DNA from 2 places in the Clostridioides sp. ZZV15-6383 genome. Region 2 is predicted to be linked to the other one. Evidence: riboswitches for the same ligand, from Rfam matches in the RefSeq annotation. Region 2 holds a riboswitch; the other holds the start of a gene.

Region 1 (7,870 bases), on a different contig from region 2:
GAAGTACATTGTTGGAGGATGGTATCCATAATCTAGTAGTCTTTTTGCTATATCAATAGTTTTTATATTTGCTTCTCCTCTTGGTAATCCACCTAATACAAACTCATGCTTACATAAGGTATCTATTGGCAAAATATAATCATCTTTTATACTTTCCTTTATATAATTAGCATTTAAAACGGCCATTTCACTAGCTTCTTTAAGCCCATCTCTTCCCATAGTTAATATATATGTGTAAGCTCTTACAAGCACTCCAAAATTACCATAGAAGTTTTTAATTTTTCCAATAGACTTTTCTCTATCATAATTTAATACATACTTATCTTCTTTTCTTTCAATTACTGGTATTGGTAAAAAAGGTACCAACTCTTTTTTAACTCCAACAGGACCAGCTCCTGGCCCTCCTCCTCCATGAGGAGTGGAAAAAGTCTTATGAAGATTAAGATGAACTACATCAAATCCCATATCTCCAGGTCTTGTTATCCCCATAATAGCATTCATATTCGCACCATCATAATACAAAAGTCCTCCTGCTTCATGTACAAGAGTGGCTATTTCTTTTATATTTTTTTCAAACAAACCAAGAGTACTTGGATTAGTAAGCATAAGAGCTGCTACTTCATCATTTAAAACTTCTTTTAAAGCATCTATATCTACAGCTCCATTTTTATCAGATACAATTTGAATAACATCAAAGTTTGCCATAGCTGCACTTGCTGGATTTGTTCCATGGGCAGAATCTGGAATTATAACTTTGGTTCTCTTATGGTCACCTCTATTTTCATGATATGCTTTTATAATCATAAGCCCTGTAAATTCACCATGTGAACCTGCTGAAGGTTGTAATGTAACTTCATCCATACCTGTGATTTCTGCAAGTCTATTTGATAAATCATACATTAAAGAAAGAGAACCTTGTGCTGTATCTGAATGTTGATACGGATGTATTCCAGTAAAATTTGGAAGTGCTGCCATATCTTCATTTATTTTAGGGTTATATTTCATAGTACAAGAACCTAAAGGATAAAAACCTGTATCAACTCCAAAGTTTTTATTTGATAATAGAGTATAATGCCTAATTAATTCTAATTCACCAACTTCTGGTAAATTTAATTCGCTTTTTCTTACCATACTTTGGTCAATCATATCTTCTATTTTTATATCATCTATATCTAACTTTGGAAGCGAATATGCTTTTCTACCTTTTTTAGATATATCTATCAACAAACTATTATATTCTTTCATTATAATCCCTCCATTATTCCAACTAACTTATCTATTTCCTCTTTGCTTCTTTTCTCAGTCACACAAAGTAAAGTTGAATTTTCTAACTCTGGGTAATTGTATTCTAAATTATAACCACCTAATATATTTTCTTCTAAGAGTTTATTATTTATAGTTTCTATATTAAGATTTCCTTGTACAGCAAATTCTTTGAAAAACTTACCTTTAAACATTGGCTTATATTTTCCAGTTTGTATAAGTTTATTATAAGCATAATGTGCTTTTTTCATAGATTGCATACCAACCTCTTTAAATCCTTCTTTACCCATAGTAGCCATATATATTGAAGCTACAAGAGCATTTAAAGCTTGATTTGAACATATATTAGAAGTTGCTTTTTCTCTTCTTACATGTTGCTCTCTAGTTTGTAAAGTTAACACATATGCAGTTTTCCCTTCTGTATCTAAACTTTGACCAACTATTCTCCCTGGCATTTTTCTAGTATACTTAGATTTGCTAGCTAAAAATCCTACATAAGGACCTCCAAAATTAAGAGGATTTCCCAGTGATTGAGCCTCTCCAACAACAATATCTGCTCCTATCTCACCTGGTGTTTTTAAAACTCCTAATGATATTGGGTCTACACTCATAATTAACATAGCTTTATTTTCATGAGTTATCTTTTCTATTTCTTCCATTTCTTCAATAATTCCAAAGAAATTAGGAGTCTGTATAAGAACACATGCTGTATCTTTATCTACAGAAGTTCTTAATTTTTCTATATTTGTAGTTCCATATTCATTACAAAAGTCAACTTCTACTATCTCACAATCTTTATATTGTAAGTAAGTTCTTAATACTGACAAAGTTTCAGGGTGTGTAGTTTTTGACACCACTATTTTACTTTTTCTAGTTTGATTCATTGCCATTATGCAGGCTTCTATTGCAGCAGTTGCTCCATCATACATTGATGCATTTGCAATTTCCATACCTGTAATTTCTGCAATCATAGATTGAAACTCAAATACTACTTGCAAAGTTCCTTGACTTATTTCAGCTTGATATGGAGTATATGCTGTATAAAATTCAGACCTTGAAGTTATATGTTTTATAATTGATGGTATATAATGGTCATATGCACCAGCTCCAAGAAAACAAGTTAAATCTTCTAAACTTAAATTTTCTTCTGACAATCTCTTTACTATTTTACTTACCTCTAATTCAGATTTTCCACTTTCCAAATTTAAATCTCTTTTTAATTTTATTTCATCTGGTATATCTGAAAATAATTCATCAACTGAATTTAATCCAACTACTTTTAACATTTTTGATTTATCTTCACTTGTGGCAGGTATATATGAAAACTTATTTTCTTCATTTAATGTAATATTATCTTTCTTATATTGTTTTTTATAAAAAGGTTTCTTAACTATCATTGCAGGAACAACTTTTTTTCTGATTGCTATACCTATTTCATTTCCTACTTTTGCATACTCAGAATCTATAATTCCCATGCCTAATATTTTTCCTGTTGTTGGAGATGCACATCCTGTTGTTACAAAACCAACTGTTTTATCACCAACCTTTATATCATATCCATTTCTAGGCATCCCTTTGCCTTGCATTTCAAATCCTACTAATTTTCTTTTAGCTCCATTTTCTTTTTCTTCTGTTAAAACTGATTTTCCAATAAATGATTCTTTATTTGTCTTCACAAAAATAGATAAACCACCTTCAAGTGGAGATATGCGTTCATTTATTTCATGACCATATAAAGGTAGTGCTGCTTCAAACCTTAAAGTGTCTCTACAACCTAGTCCAGCTGGGCATATATTTTCTTGTCCAACCTTTAAAACTTCATTCCAAATTATTTCTACATGTTCATTTTTACAATATATCTCAAATCCATCTTCTCCCGTATATCCTGTTCTTGAAACTAAACAAGGTAAACCACATACTTTTGTTGATGGCATTGACTTATAAAATTTTATTGATTTTAAGTCTATGTCTGTAATTTTTTGAAGAATTGCTTCTGCTTTAGGTCCTTGAACTGCTAATTGACTCACTTCATTAGATACATTTTTTATATCTACATTGTATCCTTCACTTTGTTTTATTATCCATGTTACATCTTTATCTATATTTCCTGCATTTATTACTAATAAATAATCTTCTTCACTAAATTTATATATTAATAAATCATCAACTACTCCACCATTTTCATAACACATAGGTGTATATATAATGTCATTTATCTTTAATGTGCTTATATCATTTGTAACTAGATTTTGTATAAATTTTTCTGACTCTACTCCCTTTACTTGTACCTCTCCCATATGAGATACATCAAATATACCTGCGCTTTTTCTGACCATCTCATGCTCTTTATTTATACCTTCATATTCTAAAGGCATTTCCCAGCCAGCAAATTCAACAAGTTTTGCTCCAAGCTCTTTGTGTATATTATACAAAGATACTCTTTTCAATTCATTCATATATAACCCTCCCTACAAAATTAGACCTACTATATTTAAGTAACTTTGACATTATTTCCTGTACTTTTTCATAAAAAAAAGATATATTAACATGGAAAATAATCCTAGCCTATATATCCCTGTTTGTATACCTGAAAGATTTAATAATTTAATATTATTTTGCTTCTTCGGTGACTTATAGTATCTTAACTTAAGTCTCTCCAGAGTCCCATCAATTAGCGATATTTTTGCCTGAAAGCTTCTCTAAGAATTGGCATTTCTTAAATTTCTTCTTCGGCGCCTTTTTGTAAAAAGGTCTCTCTCGCTAATCTCGTTTGGAAATATTTATTTTCAATTTTATTGTATGAATATTTCAATTAAATGTCAACAAATTATATTTATTTTTTTTTATGTATTAATTTTTTTGTTAAGTTTTTATTATCAATTATATTACTTTTATATTATTAACTTTTACACCTGTATGTTATATATTAATGCGAAATAATATATTTGTTTAATTTATTATTAGCATGCCATACAAAATACTAAAAGTAAAGTTATATTGTAATTTACTATATTATGTTAAAAGTATATTCATACATGTGATAGAATCGTTTGCAATTTTATCTTTGTGAAAAATAAGATTTTTAAAATAAGTTACTATAAGATTTTATATTGCTAATAAACATATAGAACTTTATACTTAAATATATTTTTATACAACAAAAAAAGCACTTAACGTGCTTTTGTATATTTATTATAAAAATACTCTTAAGAAGATATTATATAGTATTTGATTTATTTATCAAAAAATAAAAACGGGATAGCCCACTCCGAAAGCCAGCAACCCCAGTTTTTTTCAGCACAATTAAGTACTGTAAAGTGCGGATGAAGGGAGTCGAACCCCCACGCCAATGGCGCTAGATCCTAAGTCTAGTGCGTCTGCCAATTCCGCCACATCCGCTTATCACTCTTTTATTTTACTATATTTCGCTATTATTTTCAATAACTTTTTAAAATCATCTAAAAACTAACAAAATAATCATAATAAAAGGTGAAAGAAGAAAGTATTGTTGTATCTGAAATTGGAGAACAATGGTCTCCAAATATTGCACCTGTTAAAACTGCACTAGTACTTGCTATTACATAAGACATGTCAGGATTTAATGAGTATGCTAGTGGTATTGCCAGTGGCATAAGTATACCCATTGTACCATAAGCTGTTCCAGTAGCAAAAGATATTATCGCTCCTAAACCAAATTATTAAAGTTAAGATTCCAAATTTTTCTGCATTAGCTAGTGCAATAGTGTCTATATCCTCTTCTGCAAAAACCATTACTGTTGACATTATGAACATAATTGTCGTCAGAAAAATAATATTAATTTGTTTTATTTCTCATATAAATCTCCCTCTCTTTTTAATTTTGTGAACTATGCAGGGTATTATGTTATGATAAAACTAAAAAAGCCTTGAGTGATAAACACTCAAGGCTTAAACATTACAATACATCAACAATATTAAAATAAATATAATATAATTCCTTAAATGATAGCTCACCACAAATAAACCTGTGACAGTTGTACACATTTTCTATGTACCCCCAGCAATATAATCTTAAAGCATCGATTATAAAACTTCGGCAATATCTCCTTTCCTAATAATTCTTTGTGCTTAACTCCTTATTAGTACTGATAGATTATTGCGCCTCTACCCTTCTATTCACTTTTATTAAATATATTTTGAGTATATATTATTTATTTAAACTTTGCAAGTTAGTTTTAAAAATTTCTACTTATTTTTTACAAAAAACACCATATTTTTTTTAATTATGTTTAAAACACATTACAATCAATTAAAAATAATCTTATTGTTTGAAATTTCTAATTTAAAGGACTTTTTATATTATTGTCGAATTATAAAATTAATTGTACTAATGCTATCAAAAAAATTTTATCAATTCTATGGAGGACTTACTTTAATGTTATTAATTTACAATGAAAAAACAAACCCCTATTTCAATTTAGCAATGGAAGAATATCTTCTAAAAAACTTTGATGAAGACTTATTTATTTTATGGAGGAATGAACCTTCTATAATTGTTGGAAAAAATCAAAACACACTCTCTGAAATAAACTTAGAATATATAAAAGAGCATTCTATACCTGTTGTTAGAAGACAATCTGGTGGTGGAGCTGTATTTCATGATTTAGGAAATATAAACTTTACATTCATAGCTTGTAATAATAATAGTTTTAGTGATTTCAAAAGATTTACTCAACCAATAATAGACTTACTTAAAACATTAGATGTCAATGCTGAATTTTCTGGAAGAAATGACCTTCTTATAGATGGTAAGAAATTTTCTGGAAATGCTCAATATAACTACAAAAATAAAGTGATGCATCATGGTACACTTTTATTTTCATCTGAGATAAATGACCTTTCAAAAGCATTAAAAGTTAAACCTATAAAATTCGAAGGAAAGGGAATAAAATCTGTAAAATCTCGTGTAACTAATATAAGTGAACACCTACAAGATAAAATGAACATAATAGAATTTAAAGATGCAATAATGAATTATCTTTCTAAAACAAATACTGATAATACTAATTATTGTTTAAGTGAGTATGATATAGAACAAATAGAAAAACTTACTAAATCAAAATATGAAACTTGGGATTGGAATTTTGGTAATTCACCAAAATATACTCTTTCAAATGAATTAAAATATTCTGGTGGAAATGTTGAATTCAATTTAAATGTTGATAAAGGCATAATAACCACTATAAAATTTTTTGGAGATTTTTTTGGAAAACGTGATGTTTCATTTGTTGAAGATATACTTATTGGTACAAGACATGAAGAAAATGCTTTAAGAAATACTTTAGATTCTATTGAAATAAATGATTATTTCTTAGGTGCTGATACTGATATTCTAGTTTCTGGAATCTTAGGTGTTAAATAGAGGATATTAAAGATTTTAAAATATTTACAAAATTATGTTTACAGATATAAAAAATCATGATAATATTTATAACATAATTAAAAATTGATACTTCTTATCCAGAGTGGTGAAGGGACTGGCCCTATGAAACCCAGCAACCAGTATATTTTTATATACATTGGTGCTAAATCCTGCAGTATTATACTGAAAGATGAGTCTAAATTAGCTTTTAAAGCCTGAGTTTAAACTCAGGCTTATTTTATTCGCAGTGTGATAAAAGAAAGTATTTTATTTTTAACTAATCAATTATATTCAGGAGGGAATTTATATGAAATTCAAAAAATTATTATGTTTGTTGTTATGTCTAGTATTCACTTTATCTATAGTTGGATGTTCTAAACCTAAAGATGATAAAAAAATTGTTGTTGGTGCTACTTTAGTTCCAGGTGGAGAGTTATTAGAAGAATTAAAACCACTTATTAAAGAAAAGGGATATACTTTAGAAATTAAAAACTTTGATGATTACATACTTCCAAACGAAGCTTTAAATAATGGAGAAATTGATGCAAATCTATTCCAACATGAACCTTATCTAAAAGAAGCAGTTAAAGCTAAAGGTTACAAAATAATGGCTGGTAAAAAACTATATGTATGCCCAGCAATACTTTACTCTTATAAGATAAAATCTGTTGATGACTTTAAAAAAGGAGATACAATTGCAATAAGCAATAACCCTTCTTCTTGTTCTAAGAACCTTAGATACCTTGAAAGCATTGGACTTTTAACTTTGCCTAAAGGTGATGGATTAGTTAGTCCGAAAGATATAATAGAAAATCCAAAAGGAATACAATTCAAAGAGTTAGATATTGCTCAAATTCCATCTTCGCTTCCAGATGTAACTGCTGCATTTATAGATACTACTTATGCAGTACCTGCTGGTCTTGATGCCAAGAAAAATGGAATTTATACAGCTCCTATAAATGATGAGTATGCAAATCTTTTAGCATTTAGAACTGAGGATAAAGATAGCGAAAAGATTAAAGTTCTACAAGATGTACTTACATCAGATAAGGCAAGAAGCTTAATTGAAGAAAAATACAAAGGCATTGTAATTCCTATTTTTTAGTATATTTAATATAATTTTAATATTATTATTCTAATATTGTTGAATATTGACTTATTAAATGCTACCATTTAAATAAATCTATGTTTGTGGAGGAAAATTAC
Region 2 (7,870 bases):
TTTTACTATTTCATCCATAGTATCTAAATGATATATGCTGTTACTTTTACTGTTTCTTTGACCTTCCTCTGCTATAGTCCCTCCACCTATAGAATATACAGTCCATTCAGCTGTTACATTTCCATCTTTATCTAAAGCTTCAAACTTCATTCCATTTGGGTGAAAATCTTTTATAATATCTTCTTCCCAAACAATTTCAACTTTTTTAGGTGCTATAGTTTTTTCAATTATATAGTCAGTTAAATGACCTTTCCCTGTAGCTGCCAAACTACCATATAATATTGCTCTAAAACTTTCTGCATCTGGATTTTCATTCTTAAATTTTTCTGCTGCTCTTTGTGGCCCCATAGTATGAGAACTTGAAGGCCCACTTCCTATTTTAAAAAGTTCCTTTAAAGTATCCATATTATTCCTCCTAAATTTTCGGTATTATTACTTATTATTAGATTTTACGCACATATTTATTATAACCTAAATATATTAATTATTAGTTATTAAATTCGCATAAAATTTATTTTTTATTTCCATTTTGGTATATTTTATTAAATTAATATGCATATTTTGAGAATAAAACATTTATTTCAAATTTTTCTAATATTAATATAATATAAATATCTTATTTAAACAGTTAAGATATTAACTATACCTATTAAAATTAATTAATTTGTACTATAATTATTATTGTACTTAAAAAATTAAATTTAGATAAAAAAGGAGATTTGATTATATGTTATTTAAAGGTTCTGCTGTTGCTTTAGTTACCCCATTTACAGAGGATAATAATGTCAACTTTGAAAAATTAGGTGAATTAATCGAATACCACATTGAGAATGACACAGATGCACTAGTTGTTTGTGGAACAACAGGTGAGGCGACTACTATGAGTGAATCTGAAATTTTTGCTGTAATAAAATATACAGTTGAAAAAGTTAATAAGAGAATACCTGTTATAGCAGGTACTGGTTCAAACAATACTATGTTGTCTGTTCATATGAGTCAAGAAGCCGAAAAATTAGGTGTGGATGGTCTTTTAATAATAACTCCTTACTATAATAAGACTAATGAAAAAGGTCTTAAACTTCACTTTGAAACAATAGCAAATAGTGTTAAGTTACCAATTATTTTATACAACGTGCCAGGAAGAACTAAAGTAAATATAAAACCATCTGTTGTGGCTGAACTTGCTAAAATAGATAATATAGTTGCTGTAAAGGAAGCAAGTGGAGACTTAGCTCAAGTTGCAGAAATAGCTAAATTAGTACCTAAAGATTTTGCTATATACTCCGGTAATGATGATACTATACTACCACTATTATCATTAGGTGGAAGTGGTGTTATCTCTGTACTTGCTAACATCTGTCCTAAAGAAACACATGATTTAGTAAATAAATTCTTTGAAGGTGATATTGAAGGCTCAAAAAAATTACAACTTGATATGGATGCTTTAATTGCTGCCCTATTTATAGAAGTAAATCCAGTTCCAGTTAAAACTGCCATGAATATTTTAGGTTTTAATGTTGGAGATTTAAGACTTCCTTTAGCTGAAATGGAAGAAGCTAATCTTAGTGTGTTAAAAGATGAATTGACAAATTTTGGATTTAAATTTTAGCAATATGTATATAAATAAGTTGATTTTTTCTTGAATATGTATTATTATTAGAATAATCAAATTTTAATATCCTATTAACCTAGGGTAGAGGTAGCTGTAACTAAGAGTATCCAATAGTAGCTGGCAGGTGTTAATGATTGGAAAAAGGATTTACAGCCGAAGAAAATATTTCTTGCAATAATATTTTCTGGGATTACACATAACATGTGTAATACTGTCACTTATATTGTAAGTGATGAGCTACAGGGTTTACTTTGAGTGATAAACTAGACGTACAAAGTATACCTTTGTACGTTTTTTGTATATAGTTAAAGTTGTTAATATAATATTAAAGTTTTTGTATATATAAAAATATTAACATATCTTACTTGTATAATTAAAATCAAATAATGTTTTAATAATTTAAAATTGGGGTGAATTTATATGAAAAAAGTAAATGTAGCAATAGTTGGTGCTACTGGAATGGTAGGTAGAACATTTTTAAAAGTATTAGAAGAAAGAAACTTTCCAATAGAAAATTTATTTTTATTCTCTTCTTCTAAATCAGCTGGTTCTAAAGTAATGTTTTGTGGTAAAGAATATATAGTAGAAGAATTAAAAGAAACTTCATTTACTGATAGAGGCATACAAATAGCATTATTCTCTGCCGGAGGAAGTATTAGTGAAAAGTATGCTCCAATAGCTGCTTCAAATGGAATCTTAGTAGTAGATAACTCTAGTCACTGGAGAATGAATCCAGATGTTCCTTTAGTAGTTCCTGAAGTAAATCCAGAGGCTATAAAAAATCATAAAGGTATAATAGCTAATCCTAACTGCTCTACTATACAGGCTATGGTTCCTCTTAAGGCACTTGATGATAAGTACAAAATTAAGAGAGTAGTCTACTCTACTTACCAAGCTGTATCTGGCTCTGGTGTTAAAGGTGTTGAAGATTTAGAAAAAGGAATGAATGGTAATCCTACTGGATTCTACCCTCATCAAATCTCTTACAATTGTCTTCCTCATATAGATTCATTTACTGAAAATGGATACACTAAAGAAGAAATGAAAATGGTAAATGAAACTATGAAAATACTTGATAACTACGATTTAAAAATAACTGCAACTACTGTAAGAGTTCCAGTAAGAAATGGTCATAGTGAATCTATAAATGTTGAGTTTAACAATTCATTTGAATTAGAGGATTTAGTAAAAACACTTGAAGAAACTCCAGGTGTTGTAGTAGTTGATAATCCTGCTAAAAACGAATATCCAACTGCTGTAGAATTTGATGATAGAGATGAGGTATTTGTTGGAAGGATAAGAAGGGACTTTAGTGTTGACAGTGGTGTAAATCTTTGGGTTGTTGCTGACAATATAAGAAAAGGTGCTGCAACTAATGCAATTCAAATAGCTGAAATGGCTTTATCATACGATTTAGTATAGTATAGTATACAAATTTGTATAAATATATAATTTTGTAAAATATTAATAATAAATAAAAAAAATAAGCATTAGAAGTAGCTGTAATATGAAACACAAAACTAAAAAAGAGGGGATTGATTTTATATGATATTTAAAGGTTCTGCTGTTGCTCTAATTACTCCATTTACAAAGGATAACAAAGTTGATTTTGACAAATTAGGTGAATTAGTTGAATACCAAATAGCTAATGGTACTGATGCTATAGTATCTTGTGGTACTACTGGTGAAGCTAATACTATGACTGATGAAGAACAACTTGCTACTATTAAGTATGTTGTTGAAAAAGTTAATAAAAGAGTTCCTGTTATAGCTGGAAGTGGTTCTAATGATACTATGCACTCAGTTAATTTAAGTCAAGAAGCTGAAAAATTAGGAGTAGATGCTCTATTAATAATAACTCCTTATTACAATAAAGCTAATAAAGCTGGACTTAAGCGTCATTTTGAAACAATCGCTAACAGTGTTAAACTTCCAATTATACTTTATAATGTCCCTGGAAGAACTTGTGTAAATATAAGCCCTAGTCTTATAGTTGAACTTGCTAAGATAGATAATATAGTTGCTGTAAAAGAAGCTAGTGGGGACTTAGGACAAGTTGCAGAAATAGCTAGTTTAGTTCCAGATGACTTTGCTATCTACTCTGGTAATGATGATACTATACTTCCTTTATTATCTTTAGGAGGTCAAGGAGTTATATCAGTACTTGCTAATGTTTGCCCTCAAGAAACTCACGATTTAGTAGCTAAGTTCTTTGAAGGTGATATAGAAGGTTCTAGAAAATTACAACTTGGTATGGATGCTCTAATTGCAGCTTTATTTATAGAAGTAAATCCTATACCAGTTAAGACTGCAATGAATTTATTGGGATTCAATGTTGGAGATTTAAGATTACCTCTAGCAGAAATGGACCCAGCAAATTTAGAAGTGTTAAAGAAAGAGTTAGTTAACTTTGGACTAAAAGTTAATGCATAATAAAAATTAATGCAGGATAAAAAATAAGTTTGGTCAAAAGTTAGCCCTTAATCATAGGAGGAAATTATGTTAAAAGTTATAGCAACTGGTTATGATGGAAAAATGGGTAAGATTTTAGCCGATACTATAAGAGAAGATAGTGAATTAGAATTGGTTTGTGTTTCAGCTAGAGGTATGGATAGCTGTGAAGGCGACCTTAAAATCTATGAAGATATGAGCACTATAGTGGAAGAAGTTGATGTGGTTATAGATTTTTCTCATCACTCTAATTTAGATAATATCTTATCTTATGTTTTAAAGACTAAGACTCCTTTAGTAATTGCTACTACTGGATATAATGATGAAGAAATGAACAAAATACATGAAGCAGCTAAAGTTATTCCTGTATTCCAATCATATAATATGTCTCTTGGTGTAAATGTATTAGTAAAATTGGTTAAAGATGCAGCTAAATTATTAGAAGGATTTGATATAGAAATAATAGAAAAACATCACAACAGAAAAGTAGATGCCCCAAGTGGCACAGCTGTTATGATTGCTAACGCTATAAAAGAGGTTTTACCAAACGTTGAAAATAATTATGGTAGATATGGCCGTAGTGCAAAAAGACAACCAAATGAAGTTGGTATTCATGCTATAAGAGGTGGAAATATCGTTGGTGAACATGATGCTCTATTTGCTGGAGATAATGAAGTCCTTACAATAAGCCATCAAGCCCAATCTCGTGGTATCTTTGCAAGTGGTTCTATAGCTGCTGCTAAATACTTAGTTAAACAAAAACCAGGATTTTATAATATGGACAGCATGTTAGGATAATAACAAGATAATAATACACAGTATAATCAAACATATACAATAAATAAATTCATTTAATACTATGCTTATACAATAAAAACCTGTAAAATAAAATATAAATAATGAGAAGTAAGTATATACTAAAATTGACAAATAAGTATATAATAAAAGAAATATAATGAAATACAAGGAGAATTAACAAATGGTAAATTTAAACGATGCTTATGAAATAGCAAGGTATATAAAAGAAGTTAAAAAGAAAACACCTGTTAAGGTATATGTAAATACAAACTCTTTACATTTCCAATCAACTGATAAGTTTAAGGTATTTGGAAGTAATGGCTCTTATATATTTGTAGGTGACTACGAAGATATAATGGAAGTATTAGACAAACATGGTAATGATATAACAGATACTCATGTAGAATACGATAGAAGAAATTCTGCTATTCCTCTAAAAAATACTTTAAGTGAACATGCAAGAATTGAGCCAGGTGCAATAATAAGAGACATGGTTACTATAGAAAAAAATGCTATTGTAATGATGGGAGCTGTTATAAATATAGGAGCTGTTATTGGTGAAGGTTCTATGGTAGATATGAATGCTGTTATTGGAGCTAGAGGTACTCTTGGTAAAAATGTTCATTTAGGTGCTGGTGCTGTTGTTGCTGGTGTTTTAGAGCCACCTTCTGCTACTCCTGTTATAGTTGAAGATGATGTTTTAATAGGAGCTAATGCAGTTATTCTTGAAGGTGTTAGAATCGGTAAAGGTGCTGTTGTTGCAGCTGGTGCTGTTGTAACTACTGACGTAGAAGCTGGTGCTGTTGTTGCTGGTTCTCCTGCTAAAGTTATAAAAATGAAAGACGAAAAAACGGCTGACAAGACTAAACTTATGGAAGACCTTAGAAATTTAGATTAATTAAATAGTAATATATTAATTAAAAAGATTAATTAAAAAGGTGTCTCTGTATGAATTTAATTCATTGGAGGCACCCTCTTTTTTATAATATTTTTTCTCTTATTTATGCTTATTTTATTTATTTTTACAATTCTCTTATTCATTCTTGTAGCATTTTTATTTCTTGCTTATAAGTATTTTTATTTCCTTCAATATATCAACGAAACAAACTATTAAATTTTCTATAGCTTAATAAATAGAACTACTATTTACTACTGGTTGTGCATCTTTATTGCCACAAAGAACCACTAATAGATTACTTACCATAACTGCTTTACGTTCTTCATCTAAAGTTACAACATTATTTTCACTTAAATTAGTTAATGCCATCTCTACCATACTTACAGCCCCTTCAACAATCTTTTTACGTGCTGCTATTATAGCCTCAGCTTGTTGACGTTGTAACATTGCTGCTGCAATCTCTGGTGCATAAGAAAGGTGAGTAATTCTCACTTCACATACTTCAATTCCAGCAATATCAACTCTTGACTGTAATTCATCTTTTAATCTATCTGCTATTTCCTGACTACTGCCACGAAGAGATTTTTCATCTCCATCTTCAGACACATCATATGGATAGAGTCTTGAAATATTACGAATAGTAGAATCACATTGAATAGATAAAAAAGTATTATAATTATCCACATTGAACACAGCCTTTGTTGCATCTATAACCTTCCAAATTACAACAACTCCTATTATAATCGGGTTTCCTAATAAATCATTAACTTTCTGCTTTTCATTATTAAGAGTCATTGTTTTTAAAGATACTTTCTTACCTCTTGAATTAGTTGATATATCTACTTTTTCATCAGATGAAGATTTTGACACATTAATATATTGATTTTTAAATAAATTTTATGAGATATGAACTTATATTTAATATATATTAAATCTGGATGCAATTTTTTTAATATCTGGTAAGTTATAAGCTTATTATCACTAATATTATTTTATATAAATTGTATTAGTGATAAAATAAACTTATAGCAATATAACAAATTTTTATTAATTTCATAGGAGGAATTTATGTTGAAAGTTATAATTAGTGGTTATAATGGAACAATGGGAAGAGTGTTAGCTGAATGTGTAAAAAAAGATAATGAATTAGAGTTAGTTTGTGGTGTAGCTAGGTCTGCTGATGAAAAAAGTTATCATGGTGGTACAAAACTTTACAAAACAATGACTGATGTAACTGAAAAAGCTGATGTAATAATAGACTTTTCACATCATGAGACTTTAGAACCAATATTATCATATGCACTAAAAAATAATACACCTGTAGTATTGGCTACTACTGGATATGATGAAAGTGATTTAAACAAAATAGAAGAAGCATCAAAAAATATTCCTATATTGTTATCATCAAATACATCTCTTGGAGTAAACATTTTAATAAAATTAGTTAAGGATGCTTCAAAAATGTTAGAAAGTTTTGATATTGAAATCATAGAAAAGCATCATAATAGAAAAGAAGATGCTCCTAGTGGAACTGCTACTATGATAGCCAATGCAATTAAAGAAGTCTTACCTCAAAAGATAAATACACATGGGAGATATGGTAGAGATTGTAAAAGAAAATCAAATGAAGTTGGAATACACTCTATAAGAGGTGGTAATATAATTAGTGACCATGATGTTATATTTGCAGGTGATAATGAAGTTCTTACATTAAGTCATCATTCTCAATCTGACGAGGTATTTGCAAACGGTTCTATAGTTGCAGCTAAATTTTTAATTGGTAAGCAATCTGGACTTTATAAAATGTCAGATATATTAGGATAGGTTTTGTACATAATAAATCTCAATCTATTTAGATATTCATATTTTGTAATTTGAATACTCAATGGATTGAGATTTTAACATATATTCTTTTTTGCCTATAAAAATTCTTTTAACTATTATTTTATTTATTACCATGTAAAATCATATTGTTTGTTATTTATAGTTTTTCTTATTTATTATATTAATTATTGTATTCTATAAACTGATACATACCCAGCTGGAGAAGTACCTGTTGTACCTGAACCAAATGTAAAACTTAAAGTAACAGCTGCTGCTCTAGTATCAAC

Evidence for each region. A riboswitch is a leader RNA that binds a small molecule or an ion and turns the genes downstream of it on or off. The one in region 2 is predicted to bind lysine.
Region 1: another riboswitch for lysine. It lies ahead of KGF42_RS05645 (Na+/H+ antiporter NhaC family protein); the one in region 2 lies ahead of KGF42_RS07800 (aspartate-semialdehyde dehydrogenase).

What each region holds. Positions count from the first base shown of each region.
Region 1 is NZ_JAGWCV010000009.1:85,037-92,906, reverse strand. Features, by position in the region: gene gcvPB (aminomethyl-transferring glycine dehydrogenase subunit GcvPB) at 1-1,245, opposite strand, end outside; gene gcvPA (aminomethyl-transferring glycine dehydrogenase subunit GcvPA) at 1,245-3,719, opposite strand; glycine riboswitch at 3,929-4,033, opposite strand; tRNA gene KGF42_RS05650 (tRNA-Leu) at 4,582-4,662, opposite strand; partial or broken gene KGF42_RS05645 (Na+/H+ antiporter NhaC family protein) at 4,758-4,958, opposite strand; lysine riboswitch at 5,241-5,417, opposite strand; gene KGF42_RS05640 (lipoate--protein ligase) at 5,678-6,664, shown strand; SAM riboswitch class I at 6,756-6,861, shown strand; gene KGF42_RS05635 (MetQ/NlpA family ABC transporter substrate-binding protein) at 6,972-7,769, shown strand.
Region 2 is NZ_JAGWCV010000015.1:33,787-41,656, forward strand. Features, by position in the region: gene KGF42_RS07790 (L-serine ammonia-lyase) at 1-405, opposite strand, end outside; gene dapA (4-hydroxy-tetrahydrodipicolinate synthase) at 728-1,609, shown strand; lysine riboswitch at 1,687-1,860, shown strand; gene KGF42_RS07800 (aspartate-semialdehyde dehydrogenase) at 2,033-3,034, shown strand; gene dapA (4-hydroxy-tetrahydrodipicolinate synthase) at 3,158-4,045, shown strand; gene dapB (4-hydroxy-tetrahydrodipicolinate reductase) at 4,112-4,861, shown strand; gene dapD (2,3,4,5-tetrahydropyridine-2,6-dicarboxylate N-acetyltransferase) at 5,043-5,759, shown strand; partial or broken gene KGF42_RS07820 (SPFH domain-containing protein) at 5,988-6,635, opposite strand; gene dapB (4-hydroxy-tetrahydrodipicolinate reductase) at 6,828-7,583, shown strand; gene KGF42_RS07830 (exosporium protein) at 7,769-7,870, opposite strand, start outside.